3 regions of the Nocardioides candidus genome follow, and region 3 is predicted to be linked to each of the others. Evidence: predicted binding sites of a transcription regulator. Region 3 holds the regulator's gene; each other region holds the start of a gene.
What was found. The regulator HrcA, encoded in region 3, represses chaperone genes, less so after heat shock. The targets are predictions, from matches to a motif close to TTGGCACTCGNNNNNNNCGAGTGCCAA.
Positions count from the first base shown of each region.

Region 1: the regulator HrcA is predicted to act here: its motif matches at 3,099-3,125, upstream of groL (chaperonin GroEL).
Region 2: the regulator HrcA is predicted to act here: its motif matches at 3,804-3,830, upstream of groES (co-chaperone GroES).

Region 1 is NZ_JBGGWC010000001.1:1,187,984-1,198,269, reverse strand. Features, by position in the region: gene ACAX67_RS05915 (vWA domain-containing protein) at 1-308, opposite strand, end outside; gene ACAX67_RS05910 (AAA family ATPase) at 305-1,189, opposite strand; gene groL (chaperonin GroEL) at 1,307-2,935, opposite strand; gene ACAX67_RS05900 (DUF3311 domain-containing protein) at 3,188-3,448, shown strand; gene mctP (monocarboxylate uptake permease MctP) at 3,445-5,136, shown strand; gene ACAX67_RS05890 (hypothetical protein) at 5,144-6,349, opposite strand; gene ACAX67_RS05885 (SigE family RNA polymerase sigma factor) at 6,349-6,852, opposite strand; gene ACAX67_RS05880 (ATP-grasp domain-containing protein) at 6,849-7,787, opposite strand; gene ACAX67_RS05875 (hypothetical protein) at 7,808-7,990, opposite strand; gene ACAX67_RS05870 (OsmC family protein) at 8,593-9,213, opposite strand; gene ACAX67_RS05865 (MoaD/ThiS family protein) at 9,244-9,522, opposite strand; gene thrC (threonine synthase) at 9,545-10,286, opposite strand, start outside.
Region 2 is NZ_JBGGWC010000002.1:568,991-579,276, reverse strand. Features, by position in the region: gene ACAX67_RS12435 (WD40 repeat domain-containing protein) at 1-44, opposite strand, end outside; gene ACAX67_RS12430 (hypothetical protein) at 98-265, opposite strand; gene ACAX67_RS12425 (class I SAM-dependent methyltransferase) at 351-1,520, opposite strand; gene ACAX67_RS12420 (MMPL family transporter) at 1,533-3,677, opposite strand; gene groES (co-chaperone GroES) at 3,990-4,283, shown strand; gene groL (chaperonin GroEL) at 4,420-6,048, shown strand; gene ACAX67_RS12405 (DUF1684 domain-containing protein) at 6,114-6,905, shown strand; gene ACAX67_RS12400 (GNAT family N-acetyltransferase) at 6,910-7,776, shown strand; gene ACAX67_RS12395 (FG-GAP repeat domain-containing protein) at 7,927-9,072, shown strand; gene ACAX67_RS12390 (SMP-30/gluconolactonase/LRE family protein) at 9,135-9,953, shown strand; gene zwf (glucose-6-phosphate dehydrogenase) at 9,943-10,286, opposite strand, start outside.
Region 3 is NZ_JBGGWC010000001.1:1,908,185-1,918,470, forward strand. Features, by position in the region: gene ACAX67_RS09445 (AMP-dependent synthetase/ligase) at 1-182, shown strand, start outside; gene ACAX67_RS09450 (dioxygenase family protein) at 252-1,193, shown strand; gene hemW (radical SAM family heme chaperone HemW) at 1,218-2,441, shown strand; gene ACAX67_RS09460 (NINE protein) at 2,464-2,943, shown strand; gene ACAX67_RS09465 (DUF3097 domain-containing protein) at 2,957-3,811, opposite strand; gene ACAX67_RS09470 (adenylate/guanylate cyclase domain-containing protein) at 3,865-5,397, shown strand; gene ACAX67_RS09475 (hypothetical protein) at 5,394-5,528, opposite strand; gene ACAX67_RS09480 (MBL fold metallo-hydrolase) at 5,563-6,408, opposite strand; gene hrcA (heat-inducible transcriptional repressor HrcA) at 6,483-7,499, shown strand; gene dnaJ (molecular chaperone DnaJ) at 7,547-8,716, shown strand; gene ACAX67_RS09495 (16S rRNA (uracil(1498)-N(3))-methyltransferase) at 8,733-9,473, shown strand; gene ACAX67_RS09500 (winged helix DNA-binding domain-containing protein) at 9,528-10,286, opposite strand, start outside.

The sequences.
Region 1 (10,286 bases), 720 kb from region 3:
GCAAGGTCGTCGGGCAGCAGCACCCGCACCGGCGGCCGCGCGGGCGCCTGGTCGGGCGCCACCGTCAGCGCGCGGTCCTCGCGGAACCACTCCTCGAAGATCCGGTCGTGGCGGGCCAGGTCCTCCGGCGAGGCGCACAGCGTGGCCCGGCCGGCGACCCTCGTCGTCGCGCGGTCGCCCAGGCCCGCGTGCGCGACCGCCTCGAGGTAGGCCAGCGCCCGGTCCTGGGTCACCGCGACGCCCGCCGCCCGCAGCGCCGCCGCGAAGCCGAGCAGCACCTCGTCGGCCTCGTGGGTGGTCGTGGTCATGGCGTCAGCATCCGGTCGAGCGCCGCCCGCACCCGCTCGGCGTCGTCGCGGTACTTCACCAGCGCGCCCAGGCTCCGCGCCGCGGTGCCGAGGTCGAGCTCGGTCGTGCCGAGGTGGTGCAGCGCCCGCGCCCAGTCCAGGGTCTCCGCCACGCCCGGCGGCTTGATGAGGTCGGCGCCGTCGCGCAACTGCTGCACCACGCCCACCACCTGACGGGCCAGCTCGGCGCTGACCTCCGGCGCGCGCGACCGCACGATCGCGATCTCGCGCTCGAGGCCCGGGTGGTCGATCCAGTGGTAGAGGCAGCGCCGCTTGAGGGCATCGTGCAGCTCGCGCGTGCGGTTCGAGGTCAGTACGACGACCGGCGGCGTCGCGGCCTGCACGGTGCCGAGCTCCGGGATCGTCACCTGGAAGGTGCCGAGGACCTCGAGCAGGAACGCCTCGAACTCGTCGTCGGCGCGGTCGACCTCGTCGATCAGCAGCACCGCAGGGCTCTGCTGGAGCGCGGCCAGCAACGGGCGGGCCAGGAGGAACCGCTCGTCGTAGAGACCCTTCTCGGCCTCGACCACGTCCCGCGGACCGTCGACGCCGCCCGAGAGGGCCTCGAGCGCACGAAGGTGCAGGATCTGGCGCGGGAAGTCCCAGTCGTAGAGCGCCTGGGTGGCATCGATGCCCTCGTAGCACTGCAGCCGGATGAGGGGCTGGTCGAGCGCCTCGGCGATCGCCTCCGCCAGCGCTGTCTTGCCCGTGCCCGGCTCACCCTCCAGGAGCAGCGGCCGGTGCATGGCGAGCGCCAGGTGGAGGACCGTCGCCAGGTCGGCGTCGCACAGGTAGCCGGTGTCGCCCAACCGGCGCGCCAGGTCGGTGACAGGTGCCTCCATGGGGGTGAGGCTAGGTCCGCACCGTTGGTCCGAGGTTGGCCGGGAAATGGGCACAGGGCCCCTCGCCGGAGCGAGGGGCCCTGTGGTGGTGCGTGAGTGACTTCTCCGCCGGTGGGCTCAGAAGTCCATGCCGCCCATGCCACCGGACGGGTCGCCCATGGGGGCGGCCTTCTCCGGCTTGTCGGCGACGACGGCCTCGGTGGTGAGGAAGAGCGCCGCGATGGACGCAGCGTTCTGCAGCGCCGACCGGGTGACCTTGGCGGGGTCGATGATCCCGCTGCCGATCATGTCGACGTACTCGCCGGTCGCAGCGTTGAGGCCGTGACCCGCCTCGAGACCGCGGACCTTCTCGGCCACGACGCCACCCTCGAGACCGGCGTTGATCGCGATCTGCTTGAGCGGCGCCTCGATGGCGACCTTGACGATGTTGGCACCGGTGGCCTCGTCACCCTCGAGCTCGAGCTTGGCGAACGCGCCGAGCCCGGCCTGGACGAGCGCCACGCCGCCGCCGGCGACGATGCCCTCCTCGACCGCAGCCTTGGCGTTGCGGACGGCGTCCTCGATGCGGTGCTTGCGCTCCTTGAGCTCCACCTCGGTGGCCGCGCCGACCTTGATGACGGCCACGCCGCCGGCCAGCTTGGCGAGGCGCTCCTGCAGCTTCTCGCGGTCGTAGTCGGAGTCCGACTTCTCGATCTCGGCGCGGATCTGGTTGACCCGTCCCTCGATCTGGCCCGCGTCGCCCGCACCCTCGACGATGGTGGTCTCGTCCTTGGTGATGACGACCTTGCGCGCCTGGCCGAGCAGCTCGAGTCCGGCCGACTCGAGCTTGAGGCCGACCTCCTCGGAGATGACCTGGCCGCCGGTCAGGATCGCGATGTCCTGCAGCATGGCCTTGCGGCGGTCACCGAAGCCCGGGGCCTTGACGGCGACGGACTTGAAGGTGCCGCGGATCTTGTTGACGACCAGGGTCGAGAGGGCCTCGCCGTCGACGTCCTCGGCGATGATGACGAGCGGCTTGCCCGACTGCATGACCTTCTCGAGCAGGGGCAACAGGTCCTTGACGTTGCTGACCTTGGAGTTGGCGATGAGGACGTAGGCGTCCTCGAGCACGGTCTCCATGCGCTCTGGGTCGGTGACGAAGTAGGCCGAGATGTAGCCCTTGTCGAACCGCATGCCCTCGGTGAGCTCGAGGTCGATGCCGAAGGTGTTCGACTCCTCGACCGTGATCACACCCTCCTTGCCGACCTTGTCCATCGCCTCGGCGATGGCCTCGCCGACGGTGGTGTCGCCACCGGCGGAGATGGTGGCGGTCGAGGAGATCTGCTCCTTGGTCTCGATCTCCTTGGCCATGCCGAGCAGCTGCTCGGACACGGCGGCGACGGCGGCCTCGATGCCACGCTTGAGACCCATGGGGTTCGCACCCGCGGCCACGTTGCGCAGACCCTCGCGGACCATCGCCTGGGCGAGGACGGTCGCCGTCGTCGTGCCGTCGCCGGCGACGTCGTCGGTCTTCTTGGCGACCTCCTTGACCAGCTCGGCGCCGATCTTCTCGTAGGGGTCCTCGAGCTCGATCTCCTTGGCGATGGAGACACCGTCGTTGGTGATCGTGGGGGCACCCCACTTCTTCTCCAGCACGACGTTGCGGCCCTTGGGGCCGAGGGTGACCTTGACGGCGTCGGCGAGCGTGTTCATACCTCGCTCGAGACCGCGCCGGGCCTCCTCGTTGAAAGCAATCAGCTTCGGCATAACTCCTGCGATTCCTTCGCAAATGAGATGTCTGGCGGACCCGGGTCGTCGCCCGCGACGGACGGCCAGACCGATCCGACGGACCCTTCCCGCCGACGCTGCTGACCTCGACTCACCGAGCCAGGAACTTGTCACTCTCATGTCGAGAGTGCCAACGTCATGTTTAGCACTCGACCCAGGCGAGTGCAAGCGCGGCGTCGTTGCTGCGACGCAACCTCTTGACGCCGCGCCGACCGTGAGTAGCGTCCGAGCATGATCTCGGGCAAGGAAGGCCGGGATCCGGCGCGCTCCGGCGACGCCGCGGTCCCCCGAACCGACAAGCGCAAGATGGCCCTCGCGGGCGTGCTGCTGGTGATCCCGGTGGTCGCCCTGATGTGGGTCGGCAGCTACGCGAAGGACGAGCCGGAGCTCTGGGGCTTCCCGTTCTTCTTCTGGTACCAGTTCGTGTGGGTCTTCCTGACCTCGGCGCTGACCTGGACCGCCTACCGGCTCACCCTGGCGGCGCGACGATGAGCGCGCTCGGCGTGCCCGTCCCGCTCGCCGCGGGCGACGGCGTCAACTGGGTGGCGATGTCGGTGCTCGTCGCGCTGTTCCTGGTGGTCACCGTCCTCGGCTTCCTCGCGACGCGCTTCCGCCGGGCGGCCGACATGGACAGCCTCGACGAGTGGGGCCTCGGCGGGCGCCGTTTCGGCACCTGGGTCACCTGGTTCCTGCTCGGCGGCGACCTCTACACGGCCTACACGTTCGTCGCCGTGCCGGCCGCGATGTTCGCCACCGGCGCCGTGGCCGGCTTCTTCGCCGTGCCCTACACGATCGTGCTCTACCCGATCATCTTCCTCTTCATGGCGCGGCTGTGGTCGGTCAGCCACCGCCACGGCTACGTCACGCCGGCCGACTTCGTCAGGGGCAGGTACGACGACCGCGGCCTCTCGCTCGCCGTCGCGGTCACCGGCTTCGTGGCGACCATGCCCTACATCGCGCTGCAGCTGGTCGGCATCCAGGCCGTCCTCGAGGTGGCCGGGCTCGGCGGCAACGACAACGTGGTCGTGCGCGACCTGCCGCTGCTGGTCGCGTTCGCCGTGCTCGCGGCCTACACCTACTCCTCCGGCCTGCGCGCGCCGGCCGTCATCGCGTTCGTGAAGGACTTCCTCATCTACCTGGTGGTCATCGTCGCCGTGATCTACCTGCCCTCGCAGGTCGGCGGCTGGGACGCGGTCTTCGGAGCGGCCAGCGACAAGATGGCGACGACCAGCGAGGCGACCGGCAAGCCCACCGGCGTCTTCCTGCCCGGCGCCGGGCAGTACTGGGCCTACGCCACCCTCGCGCTCGGATCCGCCATGGCGCTCTTCATGTACCCGCACTCGGTCACCGCGAGCCTGTCGTCCGACAGCCGCAACACCGTGCGACGCAACGCGGCCATCCTGCCGGCGTACTCCTTCGTGCTGGGGCTGCTCGCCCTGCTCGGTTGGGTCGCCATCGCGGCCGGCACCAACCCGGTCGGCGCCGACGGCAAGCCCAACGCGCAGCTGGTCATCCCCCAGCTCTTCGAGGACCAGTTCCCCGCGTGGTTCGCCGGCGTCGCCTTCGCCGCGGTCGCCATCGGAGCGCTCGTGCCGGCGGCGATCATGTCGATCGCCGCCGCCAACACCTTCACCCGCAACGTCTACAAGGAGTGGATCCGCAAGGACGCGACGCCGGCCGAGGAGGCGAAGGTCTCCAAGCTCATGTCGCTCGTGGTGAAGCTGTTCGCCCTCGTCTTCGTGCTGACGTTGGACAAGCAGAACGCCATCAACTTCCAGCTGCTCGGGGGCGTCTGGATCCTGCAGACCTTCCCGGCGATCGTGTTCAGCCTCTTCACCCGCTGGTTCCACCGGTGGGGGCTGCTGGCGGGGTGGGCGGTCGGCATGGTCTACGGCACGGTCGCGGCCTACCGCGTGATCAACCCGGCCACCGGCTCGCACTTCGGCGGCAGCGTCGCCGACATCCCCGGCATCGGCGAGATGGGCTACATCGCGATGACCGCGTTCGTCCTCAACGTGGTCGTGGCGGCACTGGTCACGCTCGCGCTCAACGCCGCGAAGGTGCCCAACGGTCGCGACCACACCGCGCCGGCGGACTACTTCGCCGACAAGGACGACCCGCGGGTGCAGGCCGACCTGGCCTCCGAGGACGACCTGACCCGCACCGAGCCGCAGACGTGACGGGAGGTCAGCGTCCGGCGACGGCGAAGCTCGCGACGAAGGACTCCTCGCCCGGCGTCCACCCGCCGATGTCGGAGACCCGGTAGACGTAGGGCGTGCCGATCCGCCACGCCAGGATCGCCGCGCCCGCCCAGCGGGACTCGAAGAGCACCGTCCGGTTGTCGGCCCAGCCGAGGACCGGGCAGCACTGCTTCCATCGCGCGTCGTCCCCCGACCACGGCCGCATGGCGAGCACCATGTCGGCCGCGAACGGGCGACCGCTCAGGGTGCCGTCGACCACGGCGACCGCGTCGATGCTGCGATAGGTGCCGTCGTCGGTCTCGAGCGGCCCGGCGAGGTAGAGCGAGCCGGCCCACCAGCCGCCGCTCCCCCAGGACGCCCGCCCGTAGGGGTCGTCGCCGTCCGCGAGCACGATGGTGCGGGTCGGGTCGAGCGTCGTCCCCCGGTCCTCACCGCTCGCGGAGAACAGCCGCTTCCTCCCGGCGTCCGAGGTGAGGACCGGCACCTCGATCAGCCCGTCGGAGTCCCACGACGCGCCCTCGGCCGCCCACCGGGCGGTCGGGATGCTCGCCCACGATCCTGCGACGACGTCGTAGACCTCCAGCGACCGCTCCTGGACGAAGAAGGCGTGGAGACCGTCGGGCGCCAGGCTCGCCTGGGTGACGGGCGGGCGCTGGTTGCCCCCACCGTCGGCGACCGGGTCCAGCCGCGAGGTGTCGAGCGTGTACGACGCCCCGTCGGACCCGATCACGACGACCCGCCCGGGGTCGTCGCCCCAGAGCTGGACGATGCCGACCGCCGCCATCCCTCCGGGCCACGCGGGCCGTCCCGGCGACAGGTCGACCACCGGGGGCAGCGGGGTGCCGGTCAACGGAGGCAGCTCCCACTCCTGCGCGGGTGCCGGCGCCCACCAGACGTCGGCACCGCCGTACGACCCGGCACGGTGCGCCTTCGGACCGCTGTGCACCTCCGGCGACGGGGAGGTGGAGGTGCTGGTCGGCGAGCCGGCCGGCGGCGCCGGGTCGTGCCCGCCGTTCGTGCCGACGACCACGCCGGTCGTGCCGACGACCGCGGCCACGACGACCGAGGCGGTGACGGCGGCGCGCCGCCGGCGTACGGCGTGGGCCCGCTCCCACGCACCGTCGACCAGGTCGGCCGTGGCGATCTCGGCGACGCGATCCTCGAGCAGGTCGCGCAGTCGATGGTCGCTCATCAGGACTCCTCCCTCAACAGCTCGGCCAGCTCCGGCGCCGCCTCACGGAGCCGCCGGAGGGCGAGGCTGGTCTGGCTCTTGATCGTGCCGACGCTCACGCCCATCGCCTCGGCGGCGGCGCGCTCGGTGAGGTCGTCGTAGTAGCGGAGGACGATCACGGCCCGCTGGCGTGGGGTGAGCCCGGCGAGTGCATCGTCGAGCAGGAGCCGCCGATCGACGCCCGGGCCGATGTCGCGGGTGCCGACGTCGACGGGCTCGGCGACGACGTGCTCCCTGCGGCGCTTGCGCCACGAGGAGATGTTGTCGCGCACGATGATCTGCCGGGCATAGGCGTCCGGGTTGCCGGACGCGAGCCGTCGCCAGCGCAGGGCGACCTTGGTGAGCGCCTCCTGCACCAGGTCCTCGGCGCGGTGGTGGTCGCCGGTGAGCAGCACAGCGGTGCGGAGGAGCGCGAGCTGCCGCTCACCCGCCCAGCGGCGGAACGCCTCCTCGTCGGTGCTCACACCCCATCAACGCACGCCGGGGGGCCCGAAGTTGGAGGGCCGCCGGAATTCGTCGCGCCGAGCGCACCAGGAGGGTGCGTCGGACGGCCGACGACAGCGGCGACCGCGTCTGCGAACGGCTCGGCGATCGTCGGATCGACGTCGAGGTAGAGACCGGGCTCGATCAGCTCGAGCTCGCTGACCACCGACTTCCCCTGCCACGACATCAGGTCGACGCGGGCGTAGGGGAGGTCGGCGGCGCACAGCCCCGCGGCAGCGGCGACGGCCCGCTCCGCCACCTCCGCCAGGGAGGGGTCGAGCGGGACGGGGCGGCTGATGCCGCCGTACTGCTCGTGGACGCGGATCTCCTCGCCGGCCACTGCCTTGTCGACCTGGGAGACGGCCCGGCCGCCGAGCACGTAGACGGAGGTCTCGCCACTGGTGCGCACCGATGTCACCAGCGGCTGGACCACCCACGGTCCGGGGGCGAGGTCGAAGAGGCTCCCGTCCCCGATGCCGCGGACCACCACCACGCCACGGCCGCCCGCACCGGTGCAGGGCTTGATGACCACGGTGCCCCAGCGCTGCAGGGCCGCGCTCAGCCCGGGCACGAGGGCGGCGTCCTCGACCACCGCGGTCGGCACGACCGGCACGTGCGCGGCGAGCTCCACCAGGTAGGACTTGTCGGCGTTCCAGGCGAAGACGTCGGCGCCGTTGAGGAGCCTCGTCCCCGCCTCGACGGAGCGCGCCCAGTCGAGGAACGCGGGCAGTCGTCGGTGGTAGTCCCACGCCGACCGCACGGCGACGAGATCGGCCGCGGCCCAGTCGACCGTCCGGTCGTCCCAGCACACCCACCGCGCGTCGATGCCGCGCTCGGCCAGGGCCGGGACGAGCACCTCGCCGCCCGGTTCACCGGACGGCATCAGGGCGAACGTGACGAGCAGGACCAAGGGCACCGCGGCACCCTAGCGGCGGATCAGAGCCTGCCGGAGGTCTGGTTGCGCCGCCCGTTGGCGAGGGCGTGCAGGATCGCGTAGTTGGTGCTGGTGTCGGCGGTGCGGTCGTAGACCTTCTTCCGCGCGCCCGGCCCGAACTCGGCGTAGAGCGCACAGAACGCCACAAATGCGACCACCCCGCCCATGATCAGGAACCACCACATGACCAACCCCCTGTGTTCCCTGAGCGTCTCGAGGCTCCAGTACACACCGTCGACCGGCTGTCAGTCCAGAGATCAGCGCGCGATGTCCGGGTACGACGGCCCCGCCTCCCCTAGGCTCCCCCGGTGATCCCCCAGCGGTACGCCGCCGCCCTGGCCGCGTGGGCGCTGCTCCTCGCGGGTTGCTCCTCGGGCGATGACGCCGACCGGGCCGACCACAGCTACGCGGAGGGCACGCCGACCTCCGACACGGTCGAGCTCCCCGACGGCATGCGCTGGGTCGACACCGCGTCGGGCCTGCGGTTCGCGGCACCCGCGCGCTCCACCGTCATCACCGGGGACGCGGTCGACGCCCCGGCCAACGCCCCGGCACTGGCCGACCTCCTCGCGCTCCTGGGACTGACGACCAACGGGAGCGTCGTCCGAGCCGAGCTCCGTCGCGGGGACGTGCTGGTGGCCGGCCCGAAGCGGCGCTACACGTGGGTGACGGGTGAGGACGCGGACGCGTTCCCCACCGAGGAGGAGCTCAAGTCGACGACCGACTACCACGGGACGTACGCCGAGATCGACACCATCTACTCCGCGCTCGGTGCGGGCACGATCGCCTACCGCCCGGTCCGGCTCGACGGTCGGATCACCTTCACCGCGAGCGTGTTCGTCCGCGTCGTCGGCGGCACGGCGTTCGTGCTCGTGACGGCAGCGTCGTACGACGACCTCGCCCTCACGGTGTCGGACCTGGTGGCCACCTTCTCCGAGGCCGGCTGATCAGCCGGCGACCACGATCTCCGGCTCGTGCGGAAGCTCACCGAGGCCGCGATGAAGCAGTTCTCGCTGGCCTCGCGGTGGATCTCCCGGGCCAGGTCGGCCTGCGCCGGGTCGGTGATCGTCACCCGCGGTCGCAGCACGACGGAGGTGAAGCGTCCGCCCTGCCCGACCTGGCTCATCGTGCCGACCGGGTCGTCGCTGTAGCCGGTGACGACGATCCCGTGGTTCACCGCGGAGTGCAGGTAGGACAGCAGGTGGCACTGGGCGAGGGCGGCGAGCAGCAGCTCCTCGGGGTTCCACCGGCCCCGGTCGCCGCGGAAGGTCGGGTCGGCCGAGCCGAGCAGGTCGGGCTTGCCCTCCGCTGAGAGCACGCAGTTGCGGGCGTAGTCGCGATAGCCGCTCGTGCCGGTGCCGCGGTTGCCCACCCAGGTCACCGCGAGCGCGTAGTGGTGGTCGGTCACCCGACCATTCAAACAGCCAGGCGGCCGGGGTCAGCAGCCGCCGGCGACGGCGGGGATCACCGAGATCTCGGTGCCGTCCGGCGTCGGGGTGAGCAGGTCGTCCTGGAAGCGGACGTCGTCGTTGCCGACGTAGACGTTCACGAAACGGCGCAGCTTGCCGTCCTCGTCGAGGATCCGCCCCTTGATGCCGGCGAACCGGGCGTCGAGGTCGTCGAGCACCTCGGAGAGGTTGGCGCCCTCGGCGCTGACCTCGGAGTCGCCGCCGGTGTAGGTGCGCAGGATCGTCGGGATCCGGACGCTGACGCTCATCTCGTGTACCTCTTCTTCTCGATCAGATGCCGGTCGCCTTGAAGGCGGCGTAGGTCGGGGGGATGGTCGCTGCGGCGCTGACCTGGCCGGACACCGCGTCGAGGGTCTTGAGACCGTGGCCGGTGTTGATCACGACGGTCTCCTTGGCCGGGTCGAGGACGCCGGTCTCCACCAGCTTCTTCGTGACCGCGAGCGTGGTGCCGCCGGCCGTCTCGGTGAAGATCCCCTCGGTGCGGGCCAGCAGCACGATGCCCGCGCGGATCTCCTCGTCGGTCACCTGCTCGACGGCACCGCCGGTGCGGCGGGCGATGTCGAGGACGTAGATGCCGTCGGCGGGGTTGCCGATCGCGAGGCTCTTGGCGATCGTGTCGGGCTTGACCGGCCGGATCGCGTCGGTGCCGGCCTTGAAGGCCGTGGCGACCGGGCCGCAGCCCTCGGCCTGCGCACCGAAGATGCGGTAGGGCTTGTCCTCGACGAGGCCGAGCTGGATCAGCTCCTTGAACGCCTTGTCGACCTTGGTGAGCTGGGAGCCGGACGCCACGGGGATGACGATCTGGTCGGGCAGCCGCCAGCCGAGCTGCTCGGCGATCTCGTAGCCGAGCGTCTTGGAGCCCTCGGCGTAGTAGGGCCGCACGTTGACGTTGACGAACGCCCAGCCCTCCTCCTCGCCCGCGATCTCCGAGGCGAGCTTGTTGACGTCGTCGTAGTTGCCGTCGACCGCCACGAGGTTCTCGGTGAAGATCGCCGAGTTCACCTGCTTCGGC
Region 2 (10,286 bases), on a different contig from region 3:
GCGGCAGCGACCGCGGCGGCAAGGAGCTGTCGGGACGGGGCCATGCCCGTAGGACGCACGACCCCGGCTGCAGGTTGGCGCCCCGGATGCGGGCCGGTCAGCTGTGCACCGTCATCACCATCGCGATGACGATCAGGACCGTGCCGAGCGACAGCAGCAGCACGGTCTCGCCGGTGCGTGAGGAGCGGTGGGCTCCGCCTGCGCCGTCGGTGCGGGCGCCGGCCGTGACGGGCTCGGTCGCGCGGTGCTTCTTGGTGGTGCTCATCGGTGGATACCTCCGAGATCGGGATCCTTACACCGATCCGGACGAGGCACCCTGCCCGAACATCACGCGATTTCGGAGAAAAGGCTCAGAAGGGCGTCACGAGGAGCGCGGTGCCGTGCCCCTCGACCCGGGTCAGCACGAGGGTCGCCTCCTCGTCGCCCACCAGCGCCAGCCGCTTGCGCAGCGCCTCCGGGGTCACGTCCACGCCGCGCTTCTTGATCGTCAGCCGGCCGATCCCGCGCTCGCGCAGCGCCGCCTTGAGCTGCTTCTCGCGGTAGGGGAGGTGCTCGACCACCCGGTAGCCGCGCGCGAACGGGGTGCGGAAGGACTGGTCGGAGGTGACGTAGGCGATCTTCGCGTCGAGGAGGCGGCCCGCCACCCCGGCAGCGACCGCGGTGACCAGGCCGGCGCGGATGACCGCGCCGTCCGGCTCGTAGAGGTAGTCGCCGACGGGACCGACCCCGACCTCGTCGACGCCCGGGTCGTCCTCGTCGGTGATCGATGCCAGCCCGCCGGGGCCGATCACGGTGGCGCGACGGTCGGCGGTCGCCGTACGCCCGGACCAGAGCGCGGCCTCCTTGACCTCGCCGCCGTCGCTGACCCACTCGGCCTCGACGCCGGCGGGCACCAGGTCGTGGGGGATGCCGGGGGCGACCTTGACGCAGGCGTCGCGGCGCAGCAGCTCGGTGACCCACGACCACGGCGGCACCCAGTCGTCGACGTCGAAGCTGCGGCCGGCTCCGGTGCGGCGCGCAGGGTCGGCGAAGGCGATGTCGAAGGGGGCGTGGTTGACGGTCGTCGCGTCGGCGACCTGGACCGCGCCGGGAAGTCCGAGCGCCGCGAGGTTGGCCTCGGCGACGGCGACCCGCACGGGGTCGCGGTCGACACCGGCGCAGACCATCCCGGTGCGCGCCGCGGCGATCAGGTCGCCGCCGATCCCGCACCCGAGGTCGATCAACGTGGTCGCGCCGAAGGCGCCGTAGCGCCCCGCGCGGTGCGTGGACACCGGGAGGCGGGTCGCCTGCTCCAACGCGTCAGGGGTGAAGTAGAGCCGGGCGGCAAGGTCGCCGAACTTCGCCTCCGCCTTGGCGCGCAGCTCGACCTGGGTCAGGGCGGTCGCCACCGCCTCCGGCGGAGCAGTACGACGGAGCTCGGCCTGCGCCCGGAGCTCGGGGACGTCCACGAGCTCGGTCGCCCGAGCGAGGAGCGCCTGCCCCTCGTCGGTGAGCAGCCAGCGGAAAGACTCCAGGTCCACCCGCCGATCCTGTCAGGTGGTGGTCTCGACCTCGCGGTGCGGGCGCTCCTCGTCGCCGTGGCCGGGCCACCAGGCGGCGTGCCCGATGAGCGCGGTCAGCGACGGCGTGAAGAACATCGCCATCACGAAGGCGGCGAGCAGGATGCCGATGGCGAGGGCGAAGCCCATCGAGACGATCAGCGTGTTGCCGCCGAGCATCAGCGAGCCGAACGTGCCGGCGAGGATGACACCGGCCGACGCGATGGTGGGGCCGGCCTCCTTGACCGCGAACGCGGCAGCGGCGCGGGGCTCCCGGCCCTCGCGGGCCTCCTCGCGTAGTCGCGCGATCATCAAGATGTTGTAGTCGGTGCCGAGGGCCGTGACGAACAGGTAGATGTAGATCGGCAGCATGAAGATCAGGCCGGGCTCGCCGCCGATGTGCTGGAACGCGATCACCGTGGCGCCGAGGGTCGCCGCGAAGCCGAGACCGACCGCGGCCATGAGGTACCACGGGGCCACGAGGCTGCGCAGCAGCAGCGCGAGGATCAGCATGATGACGATCGCCGCGACCGGGAAGACGACCTTGTAGTCGCGTGCCATCGCCTTCGACATGTCGGCGAAGATGCCGGGCGTGCCGCCGACGTACGCCTCGGTGCCGTCGGGCGTGTACTTGTGGGCCGCGTCGCGGATCGGGCCCGCGACGTTGTCCTGGGCCGCGTCGGACGTCGGGTCGTCGGTCAGGGTCACGTAGAGCTGGTAGGCCGATCCGTCCTTCGAGGCGACCGGGTCGCTCACCTTGTCGACGCCATCGGCCTCGCCGAGCGCGGTCTTGAGCGGTGCGAGGTCCTCCGCGGTCACGTCCTCGCCCTGGGTGTCGACCAGCACCGGGACGGGATCGGCGGCGCCCTTCGAGAAGTGGTCCTCGAGGGTGTGCTGCGCCTCGGTCGACTCCACGCCCTTGGGCAGGCTGGAGGCGAAGTCGAAGGACGGGTTGAAGCCGAGCGCCGCCAGCGCGATCACGGTCATGACGCCACCGGAGGCGAGGGCGATCATGCCGGGCCGCTTCCCGACCGTGTCGCCGAACTTCTTGAACGTGCCGTGCTGCGGCTCGCGCTGCCAGGACTTCGAGGGCCAGAAGAGCGCCTTGCCGAGCAGCGAGACGATCGCGGGCACCAGCGTCAGCGCCGCGAGCAGCGTGACGAAGACGGCGATCGCGAGGGCCGGGCCGATCGCCCGGAAGATGCTGAGCGAGCTGAGGATCAGCGCCATGAACGACACGATCACCGCGCCACCGGCGGAGGCGATCGCCTCGCCGGCGCGGTCGAGGCTGTGGATCACCGAGTCCTTCACGGCCGCTCCCTGGCGCAGCCGCTCCCGGTGCCGGAAGAGGAAGAAGAGGATGTAGTCGGTGCCGACGCCGTAGAGGACCACGACGAGGATCTGCTCGACCGACGAGTCGGCCTTGAGGTCGAAGACCTTGTTGGCCCACCCGATCGCACCCGTCGCGATCACCGACACGAGTGCGACCGTCACGATCGGCAGGAGGCAGATCAGCACGCTGCGGAAGATGAGCGCGAGCAGGCCGATGATGAGGACGACGGTCGCGATGCCGACGATGAGCAGGGTCTTGTCGCCGGACTCCTGGGAGTCGAGGCTCTGCGGGACGGTGCCCGTCGTGCGGATCTCGAGGTCGGTGCCGTCGGTCAGGCTCTCGATGTCGTCGCGCAGGTCCTTGCCGTCGTCGATGTTCTGCGGGTCGTAGCCGCTCGCGTCCTCGGCCAGCGGGATGACACCCAGGAGGACCGTCCCGTCCGCCGACAGGTTCGGGTTGCCCTTCTCGTCGGTCATCACGACGGTCTGCTGGAAGGTCTTCTTCGACAGCTCGGGCCCGAGCTTGCCGGCGATGTCCATCGCGGCCTTCTGGTCGTCGCCCGACAGCTTGCCGCCACCGTCGCGCTCGACGATGAGGATCGCGCCGGGCGCCGATGCCTGGGCGAACTCGTCGCTCTGGAGGTTCATCGCCTTGATCGACTCGTAGTGGTCGGGCAGGAACTCCGAGTTGTCCTGCGTCGACTCCAGGGCGGGCGCGAACGCGCCGACGAGGACGGCGATCACGACCCACGCGGCGATGACGTACCAGCGGAAACGGGTGACGAAAGCTCCGAGCGCACCGAACATGGCCCCGACGCTAGTGGTTGACGGTGCGGCACGGTCAACCGACTTTGGTCGGTGTTGTCGCGGCGCCGGCGGGTCCTCCGTCGTCAGCGCCGGGCAGCGTGCGGGGCCGAGGACCCAGGGGTCCCTCTGGCACTCGTTGGCCGTGAGTGCTAGTTTCGGCGTTGGCACTCTCGTCATGAGTGTGCCAGCGCTTGCCGATGAGAGTGCGACCCCCGCGACGGCGTACTCCTGGAGGCAAGCACCAAACGTGGGCGGGCGTCAGCCCGTCGGACCTGCACACCAGATATCGAAGTGAGAAAGAGGTCGATCGACGTGTCGATCAACATCAAGCCGCTCGAGGACCGCATCGTCGTCAAGCCGCTCGAGGCCGAGCAGACCACCGCCTCCGGCCTGGTCATCCCGGACACCGCGAAGGAGAAGCCCCAGGAGGGCGAGGTCCTCGCGATCGGCCCCGGCCGGGTGGACGACAACGGCAACCGCGTCCCGCTCGACGTCGCTGTCGGTGACAAGGTCATCTACAGCAAGTACGGCGGCACCGAGGTGAAGTACTCCGGCCAGGAGCTGCTCATCCTCTCGGCGCGCGACATCCTCGCCGTCGTTTCCTGATTGATTTCGAGACGGCCGAGGCACACCGGCGCTGACGCGCCGGTGTGCCTCGGCCTCCTCAATCTCCTCGCCTTTCGGGACCGGCTCGCAAGCTCGCCGCTCCCGGGCTCGGACCCTCTCTACTAGGAGTAGACGAATGCCGAAGATCCTGGAGTTCGACGAGGGCGCCCGCCGCGCCCTCGAGCGGGGCGTTGACGCCCTCGCCAACGCGGTCAAGGTGACGCTGGGCCCGAAGGGCCGCTACGTCGTCCTCGACAAGAAGTGGGGAGCCCCCACCATCACCAACGACGGCGTGACGGTCGCGCGTGAGATCGAGCTCGACGACCCGTTCGAGAACCTCGGTGCGCAGCTCACCAAGGAGGTCGCGACCAAGACCAACGACGTCGCCGGCGACGGTACGACGACCGCCACCGTGCTGGCGCAAGCGATGGTCCACGAGGGCCTGCGCGCCGTGGCCGCGGGTGTCAACCCGATGGGCATCAAGCGCGGCATGGACGCCGCGGCGCAGGCCGTGTCCGACGCGCTGCTCGCGTCGGCCCGCGAGGTGGAGTCGAAGGACGACATGGCCAACGTGGCCACGATCTCCAGCCGCGACAGCCACATCGGCGACCTGCTCGCCGAGGCGTTCGACAAGGTGGGCAAGGACGGTGTCATCACCGTCGAGGAGTCCAACACCATGGGCACCGAGCTCGAGTTCACGGAGGGCATGCAGTTCGACAAGGGCTACATCTCCGCCTACTTCGTGACCGACACGGAGCGCATGGAGGCCGTCCTCGAAGACCCGTACATCCTCCTGCACCAGGGCAAGATCTCGGCGATCGCCGACCTGCTGCCCCTGCTGGAGAAGGTCATCCAGGCCGGCAAGTCGCTCTTCATCCTCGCCGAGGACGTCGACGGTGAGGCCCTCTCGACGCTCGTCGTCAACAAGATCCGCGGCACCTTCACCGCCGTCGCGGTCAAGAGCCCTGCCTTCGGCGACCGCCGCAAGGCGATGATGCAGGACATCGCGATCCTGACCGGTGGTCAGGTCATCGCGCCCGAGGTCGGCCTCAAGCTCGACCAGATCGGTCTCGAGTCGCTCGGCCAGGCCCGTCGCGTCGTCGTCACCAAGGACAGCACCACGATCGTCGACGGCGCCGGTGACTCCGCGCAGGTCGAGGGCCGGGTGGCGCAGATCCGCAAGGAGATCGAGGCCGCCGACAGCGACTGGGACGAGGAGAAGCTCCAGGAGCGTCTCGCCAAGCTCGCCGGCGGCGTCTGCGTGATCAAGGTCGGCGCGGCCACCGAGGTGGAGCTCAAGGAGCGGAAGCACCGCATCGAGGACGCCGTCTCCGCGACGCGCGCCGCGATCGAGGAGGGCATCGTCCCCGGCGGTGGCTCCGCGCTCATCCACGCGGTGTCGGTGCTCGACAAGGACCTCGGCCTCACGGGCGACGAGGCGATCGGCGTGCGCATCGTGCGCAAGTCCGCCGAGGAGCCCCTGCGCTGGATCGCCGAGAACGGCGGTGAGAACGGCTACGTCGTCACCACCAAGGTCCGCGAGCTCGGTGTCGGCAACGGCTACAACGCCGCCACCGGCGAGTACGGCGACCTGGTCGCCCAGGGCGTCCTCGACCCGGTCAAGGTGACCCGCTCGGCGCTGGTCAATGCGGCCTCGATCGCCGCGATGCTGCTGACGACCGAGACCCTCGTGGTCGACAAGCCCGAGGAGGAGGAGCCCGACGCAGGCACCGGCCACGGGCACGGTCACGGCCACGGTCACTGATCGATCCCGCACGTCCACCGGGTCGGCTCTTGTCAAAGGAGCCGACTCGGTGCATTTTTTCCCCGGTGGACGATGCGACCTTTCTCGGGGAGTGGCGCGACTGGCACGAGGCCCGCGAGCAGCGGCTGGTCTCGCCGCACGGCTTCCTGGCCATCACCGGCCTGCACTGGCTCGACGACGCACCAGCACGGATCCCCGGCGTGCCCGGCGCGTGGTCCTTCGGGCCGGACGGCGTCGTCGTCGAGCTCGGCGAGGACGAGCGGCTGAGCCTCGACGGGCGTGACCTGGCGGGCCGGGCCGTGATCGGAGAGGTGGACGAGAGCGGGATCCTCGCGGAGTCGGGTGACCTGCGGATCGAGGTCGCGCGCCGCGGCGGTGCCGTGCTGCTCCGGCCCCGCGATCCCGCGCACGCGCTGCGCACGGAGCACCGGGAGACCCCGACCTACCCGCCCTCCCGGCACTGGCAGGTGGCCGCGACGTTCCACCCCTACGCGGCGGTGGCGCCCACCGACATCGAGATCCAGAACCTTCCCGACGCCGTCGTCGAGGACGCGGTCGGGGAGGTGACCTTCCGGATCGACGGGGAGGAGCAGCGCCTCGTGGCCCTCGACGACGAGGGCGGGTTGTGGCTGCTCTTCTCCGACGCGACATCGGGCCGCACGACGTACGGCGCCGGGCGCCAGCTCTCCGCCCCGCCGCCGGGGCCTGACGGGACTGTCGTGCTCGACTTCAACCGGGCCACCAACCTGCCGTGCGCCTACACCGCCTTCACGACGTGCCCGATCCCGCCGCCTCAGAACCGGATGAAGATCCCGGTCGCGGCGGGCGAACAGGTCCCGTCCGATGAGGCATGCTGAACCCATGCTGTGGAGGGTGCGCGCCGACCTGCCGAACCGCCCGGGCAAGTTCGCTGCCCTGGCGCAGGAGTGCGGCACCGCGGGGGTGAACATCGGCGCGATCCAGGTCTTCGGCGGTGACGATCCGAGCATCGCGACCGTCGAGGTGGTGCTCGACAGCCCAGCGGACTGGGGCGAGGCCGAGGTCGTCGACGTCGTCAGTCGCTCCGGTGGCGAGTCCGTCGTGGCGCAGTCGGTCAACGAGCATGCGCTCGACGACCAACCGACCCGCTACGTGCGTGCGGCGCAGAAGATCCTCGACCACCCCGCCTCCTTCCCCGACGTGGTCGCCCACCTCTTCGACGCCGACATCGAGCCGAGCCACGGCTCGGAGGACGTTCTGGAGATGACGGTCGGCACCGCGGTCATCCAGGTCCGGCGCGACGCGCCCTTCACCCCCGCCGAGCGCGCCCGCGGCTCGGCGCTGGCCGAGCTCGTCGGTGACGTGCTGAGCCGGCAGGCGCCCGCCGCGCCGGCCACGGCCGACGCCTCCGAGCCGACCTACGTCACGGGCGAGGCCGAGGTGTCCTGCCTCGTCGGCGGCCGGGTCGTCGGCCGCGCCTGGCACGAGACGCCGGCCGAGTCCGACGCCCCCTGGCCGGTCGACATGTGGGTCGAGCCGGCCTGGCAGCGCCGCGGGCTCGGCACCAAGCTGCTCTCCGACGTCGCCCGGATGGCGCGCGCCCGCGGTGCGGACGAGATCGTGCTGACCGCCCCCGCCGACAGCCAGTCCGTGCTCCCCATGGTGCTCTCCGCGGGTCTGCGCGGTCGCATCCGGATGGCGGGAGACTCACTCACCGTGCGGATCGCGGTGGGCGAGCTCAGGGTGTAGGGGTCTTTCGCTAGTCATTTCGCGTCATTGACGCTCCAGCGCAGCCGGAGAGAGCATCGGTCCTCACCTTTCAGCTCCCCGGAAGGCTCCCCCATGAGCGATCGAACAGTCCTGTTCGCGCTGTCTGGCCGTCGAGCACGACGAGCAGCAATGATCGCGCTCGCGGTCGCCTTCTGCGGCTGGCTGCCGGCGATGGCGGCATCCACCGACTTCGACCCGGCGCCCGGGAGTCCCAAGCACCTCGACCGGTCGCCCGGGAAGGTCGCACTCGCGGACCTCGACGGCGACGGCGACCTCGACCTCGCGGTCGCCGAGCCGCTCGGCGACGTGATCGGCGACAACGACCACGTGGCCATCTTCATGAACAACGGCGCCGGGAGGTTCGCGGCACGGAGCACCAGCCCCGAGTCGACGGGTGACAATCCCTCCGACATCGAGCCCGCAGACATCGACGGTGACGGCGACCTGGACCTCGTCATCCCGAACTACTCCTCGGGAGACCTGACCATCCTCGTGAACAACGGCCTCGGCAACTTCTCGCCGCGCTCGACCAGCCCGGAGACCGGCTACGACACGGCGGTCGCGGTCGCCGCGGTCGATGTCGACGGCGACGGCGACCTCGACCTCGCGGTCGCCCAGGACACCGCCAAGCGGGTGGCGATCCTCGTCAACAACGGCCTCGGCAACTTCAGGCCCCGCTTCACGAGCCCGGAGCTCGCGATCGCCGACCCGCACGACATCGTCGCGGCCGACTGGGACGAGGACGGGGACATGGACCTGGCGGTGGCCAGCGTCAACGCGCACTGGGTCTCGGTGCTCTACAACACCGGCGTCGGCAACTACGTCTACCGCGACTTCATCACGGTCCGGCAGACGGGCAACGCGCCCGACGCCCTCGCCGTCCTCGACGCCAACAAGGACGGGCATCCGGACCTCGCCGTCGCGAACCGCACGGACAACACCGTGTCGGTCATGCTCAACAACGGCCACGGTCTGCTCACCCAACGCACGACCGGTCCCGAGGCGGTCGGCCTACGGCCGAACGACCTCACCGCGGCCGACTTCGACGGCGACGGTGACACCGACCTCGCGGTGGTCAACGGCAACTCCGGCGACGCGACGATCCTCGTCAACAACGGGTTCGGCAACTACAGCGCGGCTCCGACGAGCCCGGAAGGGATCGGCAGAGGACCGGTCGGCGTCGCCAGCGGCGACATCGACGGCGACGGGGACCCGGATCTGGTGGCCTCGGCCTTCAACGACTTCGACGTGGTCGTCCTGCGCAACCTCGGCTGAGTCACCCGGCCCAGGATCGGTGTGGCTAGGAGCCGCTGTCGACGTGGGGCCGATGAGTCCGGGTGACCGCGGCGGTCTCCAGCACCATGAGCAAGATCGACGTCGTCCTCTCCGACCTCGCCTTCCCCGAGTCGCCCCGGTGCCGCGACGGCCGCGTCTACGTCTCCGACTGGGGTGCCGGTGAGGTCCACGCCCTCGTGAGCGGCGGCTCCGAGGTCGTCGCCAGGGGCAGCGCGTTCCCGATGTGCATCGACTTCCTCCCCGACGGGCGGCTGGTCGTCGTGCACGGTCGCGAGCTGCTGGTGCAGGAGACCGACGGTGTCTTCGCGACGTACGCCGACCTGGCGCACCTGTCCGAGCACGGCTTTAACGACGTCACGGTCACCAAGGACGGCTTCGTCTACGTCGGCAACGTGGACTTCGAGTTCCCCGGCGGTGAGCCGCGGCCGGGGTTCATCGCCGTCGTCACGCCCGACGGCCGTGCCGAGCGGGTCGCCGGCGGCGTGATGTTCCCGAACGGCCTCGCGGTGATCGGGGACGAGCTCGTCGTCGCGGAGTCCTACGGGAGCCGGCTGACCGCCTTCCCCATCGGCGCCGACGGGTCGCTGGGGGAGGGCCGCACGTGGGCCGACCTCGGCGAGGGCGTGCCCGACGGCATCTGCGTGGACCCGGCCGGGAGGATCTGGTACGCCGACGTGCCGCACGAGTCCTGCACCCTGGTCGCCGAGGGCGGGGAGCTCGTCCGGACGATCGGCCTGGACCGGGGCGCCTTCTCGTGCGCGCTCGACGGGGACACGCTCTACGTCGCGACGAACCTGTGGACCGGCGGACCGACGCCGGGTCGCAATGGCCAGCTCGTCGCGGTCGACCTCAGCTCTTGAACGACCTGTCGGGTGGGTGGTTGCCGAGTCGCCAGCCGCCCAGCGGGAGGTCGACCGCGTCCTGCGGTCCCCACGAGCCCTGCTCGTAGGGCTGCGTCTCGGGCCGGCGGTCGAGCACGGGCTGGCAGATCTCCCACAGCCGCTCGACCTCGCCCGAGCTGATGAAGAGCGTGCGGTCGCCGCGCATCACGTCGAGGAGCAGGCGCTCGTAGGCCTCGAGCGGGTCCGACCCGGGAGCGTCGCCGACCAGGTCGAGCCGGAAGACGCCTTCCACGAGCGCCATGTCGGGGCCCGGTCGCTTGGCGCGGACGTCGATGGCGATCCGCGGGTCGT
Region 3 (10,286 bases):
TGATCGGCGACTACGTCGACCAGCTCAACGGCCAGCTCAACCGTTGGGAGACCATCAAGAAGTGGGAGCTGCTCGACCACGACCTGACCATCGAGTCGGGCGAGCTCACCCCCTCGCTCAAGGTGAAGCGCGCGATCGTCGAGTCCAACAACAAGGACCTCATCGACTCGTTCTACTCCTGATCGCGAGCGCTGGGCCGGAGCACCGCCGGCTCACAGGATGCCCACAAGCTTGCTGGCTTCACTGGGCGCATGACGACCAGTGACGACCACGACCACGAGCCCGAGGCCCACGACCTCGGGCTGCAGCACGACCTGACGCAGCTGTCGGAGCAACGCGGGCGGGCCTGGGGCCGCCGCGGCCTGCTCGGACTGATGGGCGGCCTGAGTGTGGCGGGGGTGGCCGTGGCGGCGGGCTGCTCGGTCGGCGACAGCGGCGACAGCAGTACGTCGTCGGGCTCGTCGGGCTCGACCGGGGCCGCCGGCGGGGCGCCTGCCGGTGGTCCAGGCGGCGCTCCGCCGGCGGGCGGCAGCATCGGCGGCGACTCGAGCGTGGAGGTCGCCGACGGCGAGATCCCCGAGGAGACGGCCGGCCCCTACCCGGGCGACGGCAGCAACGGGCCCAACGTGCTGACCGAGTCGGGGATCGTGCGCAGTGACATCACCTCCAGCTTCGGCACCGCGTCCGGTGTCGCGGCCGGGGTCCCGACAACGGTGCGGCTACGTCTCTACGACCTCTCCGGCGACGACATCACCCCCCTCGCGGGCGGGGCGATCTACCTGTGGCACTGCGACCAGGAGGGCCGCTACTCGATGTACGACGACGAGATCGTCGACGAGAACTACCTCCGCGGGGTGCAGGAGGCCGACGACAAGGGTTGGCTGGAGTTCCGGACGATCTGGCCTGCTTGCTACGACGGCCGGTGGCCGCACATGCACTTCGAGGTCTACGAGACCCTCGCGAAGGCGACCAGTGCCGACAACAAGCTGCGGACCTCCCAGCTGGCGCTGCCGCAGGACGTCTGCGAGACGGTCTACGGCAGCGTCGACGGCTACGAGGCGAGCGTGGACAACCTCGCATCGGTGTCGCTCGACACCGACGGGGTGTTCTCCGACGGCTACTCGTTGCAGGTGCCGAAGGTGACCGGCTCGGTCGACGAGGGCTACACGATCACGCTCAACGTGCCGGTGTAGGCACCGCCCTGAGAGGATGGCCGGGTGCCGTCCGCGTTGCCCGAGGGGGATCCCGCTCCGAGCGACGGCACCCTCCCCCCGCAGGCGCTCGAGCGCCTCGGCACCCGGCCGTTCGGCTTCTACGTGCACGTCCCGTTCTGCCGGGTCCGCTGCGGCTACTGCGACTTCAACACCTACACCGCCGAGGAGCTCGGCGGCGGGGTGTCCCGGGCGTCGTACGTCGACCACGCGATCAGCGAGGTCCGGCTGGCCCGCGCCGTGCTCGGGGACCGCGACCTGCCGGTCGGGACGGTGTTCCTCGGCGGCGGCACGCCCACCCTCCTGCCCGCCGCCGACCTCGGCCGGCTGTTGCGGGCGATCGACGACGACTTCGGGCTGGCACCCGGCGCCGAGGTGACGACGGAGGCCAACCCCGACTCCGTCGACCGCCGCTACCTCGACGAGCTGCGGGCGGCCGGCTACGACCGGATCTCCTTCGGCATGCAGTCGGCGGTGCCGCACGTGCTCGCGACCCTCGACCGCACGCACGATCCCGAGCGCGTGCCCGGCGCCGTCGCGGACGCCCGCGCCGCCGGGTTCGAGCAGGTCAGCCTGGACCTCATCTACGGCACGCCGGGGGAGAGCGGCGCCGACTGGCGCACCTCCGTCGAGTCGGCGCTCGCCTGCGCGCCCGACCACGTGTCGGCGTACTCGCTCATCGTGGAGGACGGCACGGCCCTGGCCCGCCGGGTGAGGCGGGGCGAGCTCCCGATGCCCGACGAGGACGACCTGGCCGACAAGTACGTCGTCGCCGACGACCTCCTCGTCGACGCGGGTCTCCAGTGGTACGAGGTCTCCAACTGGGCCCGCGACGACGCCGCCCGCTGTCGGCACAACCTCGCCTACTGGCAGGGCGACGACTGGTGGGGCGTCGGTCCCGGCGCGCACTCCCACGTCGGCGGGGTGCGGTGGTGGAACGTCAAGCACCCCGCGGCGTACGGCGACCGGCTGGCCGCGGACCGGAGCCCCGCCCACGCCCGCGAGACCCTCGACCCGGAGACGCAGCGGGTGGAGCGGGTGCTGCTGGAGGTGCGGATCCGTGACGGTCTCGACGCCGGGGCGCTGGACGACGCCGGTCGCGCCGAGGTGCCCCACCTCGTCGGCCAGGGGCTGGTCGAGTCCCTCCCGTGGGAGCACGACCGGCGGGTGGTGCTCACCCGCCGGGGCCGGCTGCTCGCCGACCTCGTCGTACGCCACCTGCTGCCCTGACCGGCCCCGTATGCTCCCGTCCGTGGGACAGCAGCCGCCGGAGTACGAGCCCTACCAGGAGCCGGGCCAGCATCCCGGCCAGCAGTACGGCTACGGCCAGCAGCCCTACGGCCAGCAGCCGTACGGCCAGCCGGAGTACGGGCAGCCGGAGTACGGGCAGCCGGGCTACGGCCAGCAGCCCCAGTCCTACGGACAGCCGCCGCCGCCGTACCAGCAGCCGGCCCCGGCCTACCCGTTCAACCCCGCGGTGCCCTACGGCCTCGACCCGGCCACGGGCCTGCCGTACTCGGACAAGACGAAGATCGTCGCCGGTCTGCTCCAGCTCCTCATCCCGCTCGGGTTCGGGCGGATGTACATGGGGCACGTCGGCGTCGGGGTCGCCCAGCTGGTCGTCACGATCGTCACGTGCGGCCTCGGCTCGATCTGGCCGTTCATCGACGGCATCGTCATCCTCGCGGGCAGCCCTCGCGACGGCATGGGCCGCCCGATGAGGATGAGCTGACGGCCGCGGCGCCTCAGCCGGCGGTCGGGTCGGCGGTCACGAAGTCGATCAGCTCCTCGACCCGCCCCAGCAGCTCGGGCTCGAGGTCGGCGTAGGACGTCACCTTGGAGAGGATGTGCTTCCAGGCGCGCGCGATGTCGGCCTGGTCGCGGTGCGGCCAGCCGAGGTGCTGGCACACGCCCTTCTTCCACTCGATGTTGCGCGGGATGGTCGGCCAGGCGCGCAGCCCCAGTCGTTCGGGCTTCACCGCCTGCCAGACGTCGATGTAGGGGTGGCCGACGATCCGCACGTGCGGGCCGTTGGGCCCCCGCACGATGGCGTCGGCGATGCGGGACTCCTTGGAGCCGCGCACGAGGTGGTCGACGAGCACGCCGACCTTGCGCTGCGGGCCGGGCTTGAAGGAGACCAGGTGGTCGGCGAGGTCGTCGACACCGCCGAGGTACTCCACGACCACACCCTCGATGCGCAGGTCGTCGCCCCACACCTTCTCGACCAGCTCGGCGTCGTGGCGGCCCTCCACGAAGATCCTGCTCGCCCGGGCGACCCCTGCCTTGGCGTCGTGGACGGCGATCGACCCGCTCGCGGTCCGGGTCGGCTTCGCGGGGGCGGCCCGTCGCACGGGGGCGGTGAGGATCACCGGCCTGCCCTCGAGCAGGAAGCCCGGCCCGAGCGGGAAGGTACGGCGCTTGCCGCGCCGGTCCTCCAGCGTCAGCGTGTGCAGGTCGCGGTCGACCGCGACGATCTCGCCGCACCAGTCCGCGGTGACCTCCTCGACCACCGCGCCGAGCTCCGCGGGCGCCTCGACGGCGCGCCCGTTCTTGGGCTTCTTCCAGTCCCCGGAGAGCACATCGGTCCCGTAGCGATCCACGACCGACCACGGTATCGGTGGACGGACGCCGTCCGGCGCGGGACACTCTGGGCGTGCTCGATCGCATCACGGCGTGGCTGTACGAGCGCCTGGGATCCCGCTACTGGCTGGTGCTCGCGGTCGGCCAGGCCGTGGTGTCGATCTTCGTCGCCCTGCTGACGGTCGTGATCCTCGCCTCCTACTACGACGCGAGCGCCCGCCAGGTCGTGCGGCTGGCCACGTTCGGCTCGATCCTGACGGCGATCGCGATCTTCGGGGCGTCCTGGCGCACCCGGTCGGCGTTCTGCGCCGTCCGGACCTGGCACGACACCCCGGTGCCGACCGCGGCCGAGACGGTCAGCGCCTGGGAGACCGCCACGACGCTGACCTACCGCCAGTTCCGGCGCAACAGCTGGTGGATCAACCCGTTCGTCGTGCTGCCGACCAGTGCCTTCGGCGTCGTGCTCTTCGACCTGCGTTGGACCGACTTCTTCGCTCTCGTGCTGGCCTGCGTCGTGCCGGCCGTCTACGCGACGATCCTCAGCTACTCCGCGGGCGAGATGCTCTCCCGGCCGATGGTGCGCGACATCGCGACGGTGCTGCCCGACGACTTCCCGTTCGCCCGGATCGGTCTCCCGGTCCGCAAGCGGATCCTGCTCGGTCCGTCGGTCTACACGATCGCGACCGCGCTGCTGGTCGCGAGCCTGCTCGGCGACCGCAACGGGTCGCAGGACCTCGTGCTGTCCGTCGTGGCGTCGGTCGGCGTCGGCCTCGCGCTGTCCCAGGAACTCTCCGTCCTGCTGGCCGAGGCGATCACCACGCCCATCGAGCGGGTGCGTAGTGCGATGGCGCGGGTCGCCGGTGGCGACCTGACGGCGCGGGTGCCGGTGACGACGAGCGACGAGCTGGGGGAGCTCGCCCACGACTTCAACGTGATGGCGCGCGGCCTCGAGGAGCGGGAGCAGATGCGTGCGGCCTTCGGGACCTACGTGGACAAGGAGGTGGCGGCCCTCATCCTGTCCGGGCAGTTCCCCGACGAGGGCGTGGAGATCGACGTCTCGATCATGTTCTGCGACGTCAGGGGCTTCACGTCGTACGCCGAGGCCGCGCCGGCCCCCGAGGTCGTCGCCACGCTCAACCGCCTCTTCTCGGCGATGGTGCCGGTCATCGACGAGCACGGCGGGCACGTCGACAAGTTCATCGGCGACGGGCTGCTTGCGGTCTTCGGCGCGCCCGAGCCCTACCTCGACCATGCCGACCGGGCCGTCGAGGCGGCGCTCGCGATCGTCGAGGCGACCGCGCGGGCCGGCACCGGTCTCTCGGTCGCGGTCGGCGTCAACACCGGGCGCGTGGTGGCCGGGTCCATCGGCGGTGCGGGCCGGCTGAACTTCAGCGTGATCGGCGACGCGGTCAATGTGGCGGCGCGGGTCGAGGCGGCGACCCGCGAGACCGGCGACGACGTCCTCATCACCGGCGCCACCGCGAGCATGCTCCAGCGCGACGTGACGCTGGTGTCGCGCGGCACCATGCCGCTCAAGGGCAAGGCCGAACCGCTCGAGGTCTTCGCGGCGGTACGCGCCGCGGCCGCGGACCCGGCCTTCTCCTAGTGGAGCGGGTTCGGTCCCTCCTGCTCCACGCCGGGAGGCAGGTCGTGCTGTTTGGTGAGGTCGGGGTCGTCGTAGGGGTCGTCGACAGGCGCCTCGTCGGGCTCGGGCTCGGGCGCAGGCAGGTTGGTCATGCCGGAGCGATACCCGCGAACGGCCCGACGATCCTCAGATGAGGGGGAGCCGCTTCTGGGCGCGGGGGAGGTGCTCGTAGCCCCGGCGTACGGCGTCCGCCAGCCGCTCGCTCGGGAACGGCCACTCCGCGGCGGCGAGCGCCTCGGCGACCGGCACGCCCCGGCCGGCGAGGTCGCGGATCGTCTCGGCGACGACGCCGATGTCGGCGCGCTGGTCGAAGACGAACTCGCGGTCGACGACGGCGCCGTGCCCGGGCACCACCACGGTGGCCGGCGTCATCAGGTTGGTCACCAGGTCGAGGGTGAGCGGCCAGTCGAGCGGGAAGCTGTCGGCGCCGTAGGCGGGCGGGCCCGACTGCTCGACCAGGTCGCCCGCCAGGACGACGTCGGCCTCCGGCACCCGGACGACGAGGTCGCCGCCGGTGTGGCCGCGGCCGGGGTGGACCAGCTCGACCGCGCGGTCGCCGAGGTCGAGCACGGAGGCCGAGCTGAACGTGCGGTCGGCCGGCACGATCTCGGTCGCGCGGATGTCGGGCACCCGCGGGTCGTCGTACTGCTCCGACTTGGCCTTCCACGCCTCGCCGCTGGCGACCGTGCGCGCGGCGGCCTCCTCGGTCGCGTGGATCGGGAGGTCGCCGTACTCCTGGCGGAAGGTGCCGTTGCCGAAGGTGTGGTCGAAGTGCTCGTGGGTGTTGACCACGGCGACGACGTCGCCGGCGCCCAGTGCCCGGATGTCGTCGATGACGTCGCGCGCCAGGGGGCCCGACGCGTAGGTGTCGACGACGGCGAGGCCGCGGCTGCCGCCGACGAGGCCGATGTTGAGGTCGATGAACTCGTAGTGGGCGACCCACACCCGGTCGGCGATCTCGGTGAAGGGCATGGGAGGACGCTAGTGGAACCGCCGCGGGCGGGTACTCTTGGCACTCACGAGACCCGAGTGCCAGAGGAGGCGAGATGCAGGAGGACCGCAGGCTCGCCGTGCTGCGCGCGATCGTCGAGGACTACGTCGCCACCGAGGAGCCCGTCGGCTCCAAGGCGCTCGTGGAGCGGCACGGGCTCAACGTGTCGCCGGCGACGATCCGCAACGACATGGCGGCGCTGGAGGAGGAGGGCTACCTCCACCAGCCGCACACCAGCGCCGGCCGGGTGCCGACCGACAAGGGCTACCGGCTGTTCGTCGACCGGCTGACCACCCTCAAGCCGATGAGCCAGGCCGAGCGCCGGGCCATCACGACCTTCCTCGACGGTGCCGTCGACCTCGACGACGTCGTGCACCGCTCGGTCCGTGTGCTCGCCCAGCTGACCCGTCAGGTAGCGGTCGTGCAGTACCCCACGCTCTCGCGATCGACCGTGCGGCACATCGAGATCGTCGCGCTGACCCCCATGCGGCTGCTGGTCGTGCTGATCCTCAGCACCGGCCGGGTCGAGCAGCGGCTCGTGGAGCTCGACCGCGACCTTGCCGACGACGAGCTCGTCGCGCTCCGCTCGCGGATCAACCTGACCGCCACCGGCGAGCAGATCTCCGACGCCGTCGTCGCGCTGACCGCGCTCGTCGCCGGTGACCCTCCGGCCTCGCCGGTGACCACGTCGGTGGTCGAGACGCTGGTGGAGGCGATGAGCGACCACCGCTCGGACGAGCGCATCGCCGTCGGCGGTACGGCGAACCTGGCCCGCTTCGGCGACAGCTTCGACTCCGCCGTACGTCCGCTCCTCGAGGCGCTCGAGGAGCAGGTCGTGCTCCTCAAGCTGCTCGGCGAGGCGTCGGGCAGCGGCGCGCTCACCGTGCGGATCGGCGCCGAGGGACCCTTCGAGGAGCTCGCTTCGACCAGCGTCGTCGCCACCGGCTACGGACCGGGCGACGCGCTCGCGTCGCTCGGGATCGTTGGACCGACCCGCATGGACTACCCCAGCACGATGGCGGCGGTGCGCGCCGTCGCCAAGTACGTCTCCCGCATCCTCGACGAGGGCTGACCGGCCCCGTCCTCCCGTAACACCGTCATCCAGCAGCAAGGAACCACGTGAGTCAGGACCTGTACGACCTCCTCGGTGTCGCCCGCGACGCGGACGCCGACGCCATCAAGAAGGCCTACCGGCGCCTCGCCCGCCAGCTCCACCCCGACGTCAACCCCGACCCGGAGGCGCAGGAGCAGTTCAAGCAGGTGTCGGCGGCCTACGAGGTGCTCTCCGACCCGCAGAAGCGCGCGGCCTACGACCGCGGCGGCGACCCCTTCGCCGGCGGCTTCGGCGGTCAGGGCGCCGGCTTCTCCTTCACCGACATCATGGACGCCTTCTTCGGCGGCTCCGCCGGCGGCGCCACGCGCGGACCGCGGCCCCGCACCCGGCGCGGCCAGGACGCGCTCATCCGGCTCGAGGTCGACCTCGCCGAGGCCGCGTTCGGCGTCTCGCGCGAGCTCAAGGTCGACACCGCCATGCGCTGCACGACCTGCGGCGGCGACGGCGCGGCACCCGGCAGCGAGCCGGTGGCCTGCGAGACCTGCCACGGCCAGGGCGAGGTCGCCCACGTGCAGCGGTCGTTCCTCGGCGAGATCCGCACCCTGCGACCCTGCCCGGCCTGCCGCGGGTTCGGCACGATCATCCCCGACCCGTGCCGCGAGTGCGCGGGCGACGGACGGGTCCGCTCGCGGCGCACGCTGACCGTCAAGATCCCCGCGGGCGTCGACACCGGCACCCGGGTGCAGCTCAGCGAGCAGGGCGAGGTCGGCCCCGGCGGCGGTCCGCCGGGAGACCTCTACGTCGAGATCCACGTCGCCCCGCACCCGACCTTCACCCGCCACGGCAACGACCTGCACTGCGTCGTCGCCGTGCCGATGACCGCTGCCGCGCTCGGCACCTCGCTGACGCTGCCGACGCTCGAGGCCGACTTGGCCGGCGCCGACGGCGCGGCCGGGTCGGGGCTCGAGACCTCCTTCGCGCTCGACATCCCGCCCGGCACGCAGTCCGGCACCGAGACGGTGGTGCGCGGGCACGGCGTGCCCGGACTGCGCGGCGGGCGCGGCGACCTGATCGTCACGGTGTCGGTCGAGACGCCGACCAGGCTCGACGAGCGGCAGGAGCAGCTGCTGCGCGAGCTCGCCCAGGCGCGCGACGAGGAGCAGCCCACCGGCCACGTGAAGCCCGCGCAGAAGTCGGTCTTCGGCCGCCTCCGCGACGCCTTCAACCAGCACTGACCTCCCGGGCGGTCCGGTGACGCTCCCTCAGCACCTCGTGCCCTCGCTCGCCGGCGTCACGGCCGGCGAGGTGGTGACGGTCGAGGGCGACGAGGCCCACCACGCCGTGGTCGTACGCCGGCTGCGGGTCGGCGAGGCCGTCACCCTCGCCGACGGGGCCGGTGTGGTCGCGACCGGCGAGGTGAGCGCGGCGAGCAAGCGGTCCTTCGACGTCGTGGTGACCGAGCTCGCGTCGGTCGAGGAGCCCGCGCCGCGGGTGACCGTCGTCCAGGCGCTGCCGAAGGGCGAGCGTGGCGAGCTCGCGGTCGAGGTGCTGACCGAGATCGGCGTCGCCACGATCGTCCCCTGGGCCGCCGCCCGCAGCGTGGCCGTCTGGAAGGGCGAGCGCGCCGCGAAGTCGCACGCCAAGTGGCAGAGCACCGCCCGCGAGGCCGCCAAGCAGGCCCGACGCGCGTGGCACCCCGAGGTCGCGCCCCTGGCGGCCACCCCCGACGTCATCGGGCTCGTCGGTGCGGCCGACCTGGCCGTCGTGCTCCACGAGGGCGCGCGCGAGCCCGTCGGCGCCCTCGCCGTGCCCGACGCCGGCGAGATCCTCGTCGTCGTCGGTCCCGAGGGCGGCCTCACCGACGAGGAGGTCGCCGGGTTCGTCCGGGCAGGTGCGGTCGCCGTACGCCTGGGTGACGAGGTGCTCCGCACCTCCACAGCCGGCGTCGCTGCCGTCGCCGCGCTGCTGACGCGGACCTCGCGCTGGGGGTGATCCGTTTCCCTTGGGAAACGAGCAACCGCGCGAGGGCCGGCCCCCGCGACGTCGTCACCGAGCCAGCAGCCCCTCCACCCGCGCGACCTCCTCGGCGAGCCCGTCGCGCTCGACGGGGGTGAGGTCGCGGTGCAGGTGCTCGACGACGACCCGTCCGTCGACGACCCGCCAGATGCCGGTGAGCCAGCCGTCGACGAAGACCGTGTTGCCGACGCCGCCGTTGGTGCCCATCCACATCCTGCGGGTGTCGGGCGTGGTGACCCGGTCGCGCCCGGCGTGGGAGAGCCACAGGTTGTCGTAGGTGCCGAGGAGCCGGACCGGGGCGGGTGCGTCCTCGTCGGCGAGCGGCGCGCCCTCGACGTCGTAGAGCACCTTGCCGTCCTCGCCCTCGTGCCGCACGAGGTCGTCCATGCCCTTGAGCACCGGCCCCATCCCCGTGACCGCGGACCAGGCGGTGACGTCGGCGGCGGTCGCGGGACCGAAGGCGCGCAGGTAGCGGCGCACCAGCGCGGGCACGTCGGGCTCGGCCATCGGGACGCCGGTCCAGCGGTCGACGTAGTCGTAGACCACGCCGCCGGAGGCCTTCCAGCAACCGCGGGGCGGCAGCTGCGCGAGCGGCGCGGCGCTGCGCGCGAGCTGGCCGAGCTGGGTGGCGCCGTAGGGGAACCGCTCGGCGAGGCGGGCTCCGATGTCCTTCTGGGGGAGCGGACCGTCGGCGAGCACCTCCCGCAGTGCCGCCTCGACGTCGGCCCGCGGGAGCTCGCGCGCGTCGCCGATCGACTGGCTGACCCGGATCTCCTGCTCGATCCGGGG